3 regions of the Paenibacillus sp. EB106-05-06-XG162 genome follow, and region 2 is predicted to be linked to each of the others. Evidence: riboswitches for the same ligand, from Rfam matches in the RefSeq annotation. Region 2 holds a riboswitch; each other region holds the start of a gene.

Region 1 (2,270 bases), on a different contig from region 2:
ATGCTGCTGGTGCCAGCATGCCAAATTCACGAGCGAACGATGCTCGACCATGACGCCTTTGGGCGTTCCGGTCGACCCGGACGTATAAATGATATACGCGAGATCTGTCGGACTGGACGACACAGGAACAGCTTCCACAGATTCTCCCGCAAGCAGATCGTCGCTCACAACCAATACGGGGCCATCATAAGCCAGTTCGGAGCGAATGTCCGGTGTCAATAACAGCACCTGTGTCTGGCTGTCTTCAAGCATGAATTTCGTACGTTCCGCAGGGTAATTCGGGTCGATTGGCAAATAGGCCGCCCCTGCCTTCAGAATGCCGAGGACCGAGACGATCATCTGCTTCGAAGCGCCGGACATAATCCCTACGATGTCCCCTCGCTGTACCCCTTGCCCCATGAGGACTCGAGCCAATCGATTGGATTGTTCGTCAAGCTGTCGATAGGTAAGTGTCTCTTCACCGCATACTACAGCTGCATGATCCGGCGTTCGGTCTACTTGCTCCTCGAATAATCTATGAATGGTCGTGTCTGCCTTAAAGTCTTGCTCTGTATGGTTAAATGCCTTCAGGATATGCTCCTTCTCATCGGCGTCCATGATATCAATCGATTCGACCGCCGCATGAGGCTCGTTGCACCACGACACCAAAATATTCTCTAAATGACGGAGTAAACGTTCAACCGTTGCACTACCAAACGCACACTCCCGATAAAGTGCCTCCACTTCAATCGTTTCGGCTTCGACCGTGAATTGAAGCCGAATGTCGCTTTCTTGCAGCAATGCACGATGCGAGAGTTCGATCGACTTCCCTATGCCTATTACCGAATTGGAAGGCAGTACATATCCCGTCTCCTCTTGCATCTCCTGCAGCTGTCCAAGCGACATTGAAAACGGCCGTTCTTGATTCATGACGGCCTGGGTTTGCTTCACCAGCGCATCCATTGCATGCGAGGAAGCCATATTCATATGAACAACAATAAGCTTATCCTCATCAGGTAAAAATGCAGCGTATGTGATCTCTTCGGTACGCATATAGCGATGAAGAAGTATAGACCATGACGAGTACAATACAGTGGATAAATCTACGCCCGCCGAATCACAAGCTTGATGAATTGAGCGCAATGACTTTTCCCGGAATGAGCGTCTGATGGTAGACACGTTCACGCGGTCAATCGATTTCGAGTCCGGGACAAGAAATGTTTTATTATCCACACCTTCCCATTTGTTATGCCAATGTTCCTGTACGGTGTCCATATTGGCTAGAATCAAAGACATCATTTCACTCCTTCTGCGTTGAACCCTATTTGAGCACAAAAAAACAACTCTACCGAAATAAGGTGAGTTGTTTGACGAAATAACAAGTACACTTTCGGCAGCTGGCTGGCTGATCAACAATAACTGTTCATGTAAGCCCCTATAGCTTTGCGTCTCCGACTTTCGACGGATTTGCCCGTTATTCATTTGTGTTCAAGAGGTTTTGATTTTAGTACAATGTACCTATTCTATTTTACTATGATATTTTCATTTTTCAACATGTTTCACTTTTTTTCAATGCATTTTCAAGAATTATCATAGTAACCATAGTCGTATCCGGCATCATCGAAGATAAACCGTAGAACTTCTCCTTCTGGGAAAGTGTAACCAAAATGATGATACCCTTCACCATGCTCTAAAGGCGGCGCATCCCCCGAGATTTTTGACAGTCTTGACGCAATCTTGCGTGCTTCCGTCAGATCGCCGTGCATCAGCGTATCATATGCTTTCTGGCCCGTAGGCTTTCGGACGATGACACGATTGTCTTGCGCGAAATACTTTACATAAGCGCCAAGCGTCTCGCTGATGAACCGAAGCGGCACATAGGTCAGTCCGTTCTTGTTCACGACTGCGGCGTCAATCGGAACGGATTTGCCGTTCACGGTTGCCTTCTTGTCCCCTTCCCGCAATTTTACCGGAATTTTGTTATCTTTCGTATGAAACATCACAATGCGTGTCTTCGGATCATAAGCAGAAACAAGCCATGCCGGATCCGTCAGCGCACGCAATTTTCTCCGGAAGCAAAACGGGAGCTGCCGATAGCAAGCTCCCGTTTTGTCTTATAAATTATTAATATGATAAACAATTAATAACAAAAGAAGCCGAAGACTCCTCGCTGTCCTTGTACCCGGTTCGGACCGTTTCCGCTCGGATCCGCATAGCACGCCGTTCTAGTCTTACTTCTTCCCCGTGTTGGAAACGTTCAGTTCCACATATGACTTTTCAATATACGTTAG
Region 2 (2,270 bases):
GTAATTCCCTGGGTATCGCCTCAAGGTCTGATGCTCCAGATGGTAGATGACCGTCGTGATCTCGTTGAGGAAATGCTCATCATGGGATACGACGATGAATGCATGCTCATAACTCTTCAAATACCCAGTCAGCCAAGCAATATGCACATCATCGAGATAGTTGGTCGGCTCATCCAACAGCAATACATGAGGTTCTTCAAGAAGCAGCTTGCCTAACAACAGTTTCGTTCGTTGGCCGCCGCTCAGCTTGCTGACATCACGCTCCATGCCGAGATCCAGAATGCCAAGTCCCGCAGCAACCTCTTCAATCCGAGCGTGGATTTGATAAAAATCCGAGTCTTCAAGCTGGCTATGCAGGTCGCCGTATTGCCGTAATAGGGTGTCTAGATCGTTGTCTGCCTCGGCCATGTTCTCGGCCATGCCCAGCATGCGCCGTTCGATCGCATACAAATGCGCGAATGCGCTTTGCAGATAGGCTGCAATCGTCGTGCCGGGCTGCAAATGAATATGCTGCTGCAGATAGCCTACTTTGATCTGCGGCATCCAATCGATGCGCCCGGCATCTGGCAAAATCTCGCCTGCGAGCAGACGGAGGAGGGTGGATTTCCCTGCACCATTGCCGCCGACCAGGCCGACATGCTCTCCGCGCAGCAGGCGGAAGCTGATCTCCCGAAAATTCAATTTATCTCCGTACATATGGGTAACTTCTTCAATGTTTAATAAACTCACTTGTGTTCTCTCCTTTTCAATTTAGCTTGTGCTACGGCTGAATCGAGAGAACAGCAGAATTCGCAATCTTCTGTTTCATAAGAAACACTTCATGGTTGTATGAACGATGAAATCGTTATTTTTCTATGGTGGTATATACAAAAAAGACGAGGTGAATACACCTCGCCCACGATCATATCGGTTTCGTAAGAAAGGGATTGGCTTTTATCTACTGTTCTCGGATTCACTTTAACGGTAAAAATGGGCAGACTTCTCCCGTGTTAAGGTAATTCTCTTCTAAGAACAGTCGACAAAATTTCCATATCCTTTCCACCTCATGCGTTAGATTTTATTGGTTACTTCTATAGTATATGCAATTCTCTTCAGATGAGTCAACCAACGAAGGATCACGTAGTTTAAAATAACTTTAGATTCAAGAATCCCAAAATCAATTGACTTTGCTTCTATAAGTAGCATATATTAGTCAATGTAAATAGTTCCTTTATCCTACTTTAGACCTACATAGTGTCCATCTGCAACGACTAGAATTATATATTTCGGCACACTAACCGAAAGGTTAGGTCGCAAAGCCTCGGAGTCTAATGGTCTTTGACCGATGATAGTCCAGCTGCAATTACATCGTTATTGCAGCCGGACTTTTTTGCGTTTCCAAGGAGCTGAAATAATATATTAATAGGAGGTAGACATGAGACGAGGTTTTAGACTTGTAGTGACATGGATGTTCATCTTGTCCGTATTCACCGGATTCATCCCTGGTACGTTATCGACGGGCTCTGCAGCGGCTTCGAACGATCTGGTCTGGCCGAATCCAGGCGCGGTCAATCTGACGAAGAAGGCCGAACCGACAGGCACGCCAGGGGAATGGAAAGTAACCCTAACGGTTGAAGGAAAGAACATTAAGAGTAGTTCGGACGTGGTTTTGGTGATTGACCGGTCCGGTAGCATGAAAGGGACTCGGATGTCCAAAGCGATTGAATCTGCAAAGAGTTTCGTGGACAGATTACTTATCAAAGATTCGGCAACAAGAATTGCTGCTGTATCTTTTGCGGGAGACGTAACAGATGTTTCGGGGTTTAAGGATGTCTCGCAGAAAGAAACGTTAAAGAAAGATATCGGAACCATTTCCCCTAATGGTGGTACGAATATTCAAGCGGGGATTCACCGTGCTAGAACGCTGTTGGAGTCTAGTAAAGCGGATAATAAAGTCATTGTTCTTTTAAGCGATGGAGAACCAACGTATAGCTTTGAGGCATCAAAGGTTGTAGATTATACATGGTCTGAAGGCAATGCATTTTCCAAAGCGCTTCAGGATTTTAACTACAATGACATTATTGGATATGGTAACGATTATTTGTTATATGATTATGGCTATTCGATAGGAAACGGGAAAAATAAGTATAAAGTTGATAATAATGGTATAGGTACAGTCTCTGAAGCTAAATTAGCTAAAGATGCCAATATTGATATCTATTCCATCGGACTTGAAGTAGGGAACAACAGCAACGCGACAAACGTACTGAAATATAGCCAGAATCGTGGTT
Region 3 (2,270 bases), on a different contig from region 2:
TTAATGGCTTCTGAAAGACTAAAGCTGAGCCGATCCCCCATCTGGATATTGGTTCTTGTAAGCCCGCTTATCTCGCTCATCATCGGTTTGATGGCATCGCTCGATGATAAGCCAGCACTTATACAGTACGTTCAGTTGCAGTCCGTCGTCTTCACACTTCACGCTATGCTGCTGCTTCCGATTTTGACGGGAATATTCTCTGCGTTTGTGTGCAGATATGAACATAGCGGCGGAGGCTGGAAATCACTGCTATGCTTGCCCGTATCTAGAACGGGCTTATTTATGGCAAAGTTCAGTATTGTTGTGCTGCTGCTTGCGGTTACCCAACTGCTCATGCTCGCTTCCCTAGCTGCGTCAGTAAGCTTTCATAATATTTCCGGAGGAATGAACTGGGAGTTGACGCTTCCAGCTATCATCAGCGGTTGGGTCGCTTGTCTGCCGCTCGCGGCTTTACAATTATGGGTATCGATCGGATGGAGCAGCTTTGCCGCACCGCTGGCTATTAATGTAGCACTGACGTTGCCCAATATGCTGATCGTCAACTCTGCCCAGTTCGGACCTTACTATCCTTGGGCACAACCTTCACTGGCCATGTTGACACATAGTGAGATGGACTTCGGTGCCTTCACGCTGCCGATCGAAAATATTCTGATTACGATTACGTGCAGTTTCATTCTATTCTTCATTGGAGGATTACTGCATTTGAAGCGGAAAGAGGTATAGGGATTAGAAAGCTGAATCCTAATATATCGTAAAGAACTAGGGCAACTAGCCCTAGTTTTTTTGGGTTGAGATAAAGGATTGATATTCAAATAAGTTGACCTTTGAAAAATAATGAAAAATCTTTGAATAACATGAAAAATTTTCAGTTTTTTTATTTTCATAAATTGACATTCATATATCCGTGTTATATATTGGGTTATGCTAATGGTTCGTATATACTGTTTTGCAACACATTATCTATACTCCATGCTGTATTAAGGGTATATCTGAACTGACGGCAATTACATAATTTTGGCACCCTAATCGAAAGATTAGCTCGCAAAGCTTAGGAATCTAAGAGTTCATGACTTATGATCGTCCGGCCGCAATTAACATCGTTAATGCAGTCGGGCGTTTTTGTGTTGAAAGGACAGAAGAGGAGGGTAGAAAGGGAAAATGAACAAAAAAATCACGGCCATCCTGCTTATGGTGATCGGAATCATGTTATTGGTAACTCCAAAACTGACAGAGATGTATCAAGATTATCAGCAGGAACAGCTATTAAAGGAGTGGCAGGACAGTCTTCTTAATATTGATAGCGCAGAAGAACCTACAGAGCAAGCACAGAAGGGAGCCGTGAAGCCTACATCTACCCTTCCCGCAATCCGAGGCAGTGAAGACAATACAACAGTCAAGTCTCCAGAGCATGAAGCTGCAGAAGGAATTCTGACGATTGACAAAATAGACTTAAAGCTTCCCATCCTTCATGGAGCAACGCAAGCCAACATGAGGAAAACCGTCGCTAGTATTGCTAATACAGGCAAGGCTGGTGAAGTTGGGAATTATGCCATAGCGGGTCACCGAAATCGTACATATGGAAGGAATTTCAACAGGTTGGACGAGCTGGCTGTGGGGGATTACATCAAGGTCAATAATGGAAAAGAGCAGTTCGAATACACAGTAACGGAAAAGTTACGCGTCAAGCCAGATGAGGTGTGGGTGCTTAACCCTGACGGCAAGGATAAGGAGATTACACTTGTTACTTGTGACCCCATGATAAACCCAACGCATCGTCTGATTATTAAAGGGAAAATAATAGATTAGCCCAAATGCAGCCTAGGAGAAAACAGAAAATAGGAGGACACAGTATGAAAAGGCAGTCAAAAAGAGTATTTTCAATGTTTTTAACGCTCATGATACTTATGTTTACGATAGGTCAGAGCTTTGTACCTATGATCGCAAATGCACAAGAATTGAATACTACTGGATTTGTTGATCGTTTTACGATTGACAAAAAGGAACTAAATTATGGTGAACAGACGCAAATCACAGTGAACTTTAGTGATAAATCCGGAAATCAGATGAAGACTGGAGATACACTAACATTAACATTGCCTCCAGAATTGCAAGGATTTAGTGCATCCATCCCGTTAAAAAATGAAGAAGGCGTTGATTTTGGTACTGTTCAAATTACGCCAACAAATGTGATATGCACATTTACGGATACAGTTGAGAAACTTCAAAATATTAGAGGGCAATTTTATTTTACAGTTCGGGGTACTAATGTA

The links. A riboswitch is a leader RNA that binds a small molecule or an ion and turns the genes downstream of it on or off. The one in region 2 is predicted to bind cyclic di-GMP.
Region 1: it holds a riboswitch for cyclic di-GMP, as region 2 does, so the genes downstream of both, AC3WU2_RS29635 (non-ribosomal peptide synthetase) here and AC3WU2_RS17855 (MucBP domain-containing protein) in region 2, are expected to answer to the same signal.
Region 3: it holds a riboswitch for cyclic di-GMP, as region 2 does, so the genes downstream of both, AC3WU2_RS07990 (class D sortase) here and AC3WU2_RS17855 (MucBP domain-containing protein) in region 2, are expected to answer to the same signal.

What each region holds. Positions count from the first base shown of each region.
Region 1 is NZ_JBYTDT010000027.1:31,361-33,630, forward strand. It holds gene AC3WU2_RS29635 (non-ribosomal peptide synthetase) at 1-1,278, opposite strand, end outside; cyclic di-GMP riboswitch class I at 1,369-1,461, opposite strand; gene AC3WU2_RS29640 (copper amine oxidase N-terminal domain-containing protein) at 1,560-2,042, opposite strand; gene AC3WU2_RS29645 (DUF6080 domain-containing protein) at 2,211-2,270, opposite strand, start outside.
Region 2 is NZ_JBYTDT010000008.1:92,484-94,753, forward strand. It holds gene AC3WU2_RS17850 (ABC-F family ATP-binding cassette domain-containing protein) at 1-729, opposite strand, end outside; cyclic di-GMP riboswitch class I at 1,258-1,344, shown strand; gene AC3WU2_RS17855 (MucBP domain-containing protein) at 1,415-2,270, shown strand, end outside.
Region 3 is NZ_JBYTDT010000002.1:472,524-474,793, forward strand. It holds gene AC3WU2_RS07985 (ABC transporter permease) at 1-723, shown strand, start outside; cyclic di-GMP riboswitch class I at 1,007-1,093, shown strand; gene AC3WU2_RS07990 (class D sortase) at 1,159-1,806, shown strand; gene AC3WU2_RS07995 (Cna B-type domain-containing protein) at 1,851-2,270, shown strand, end outside.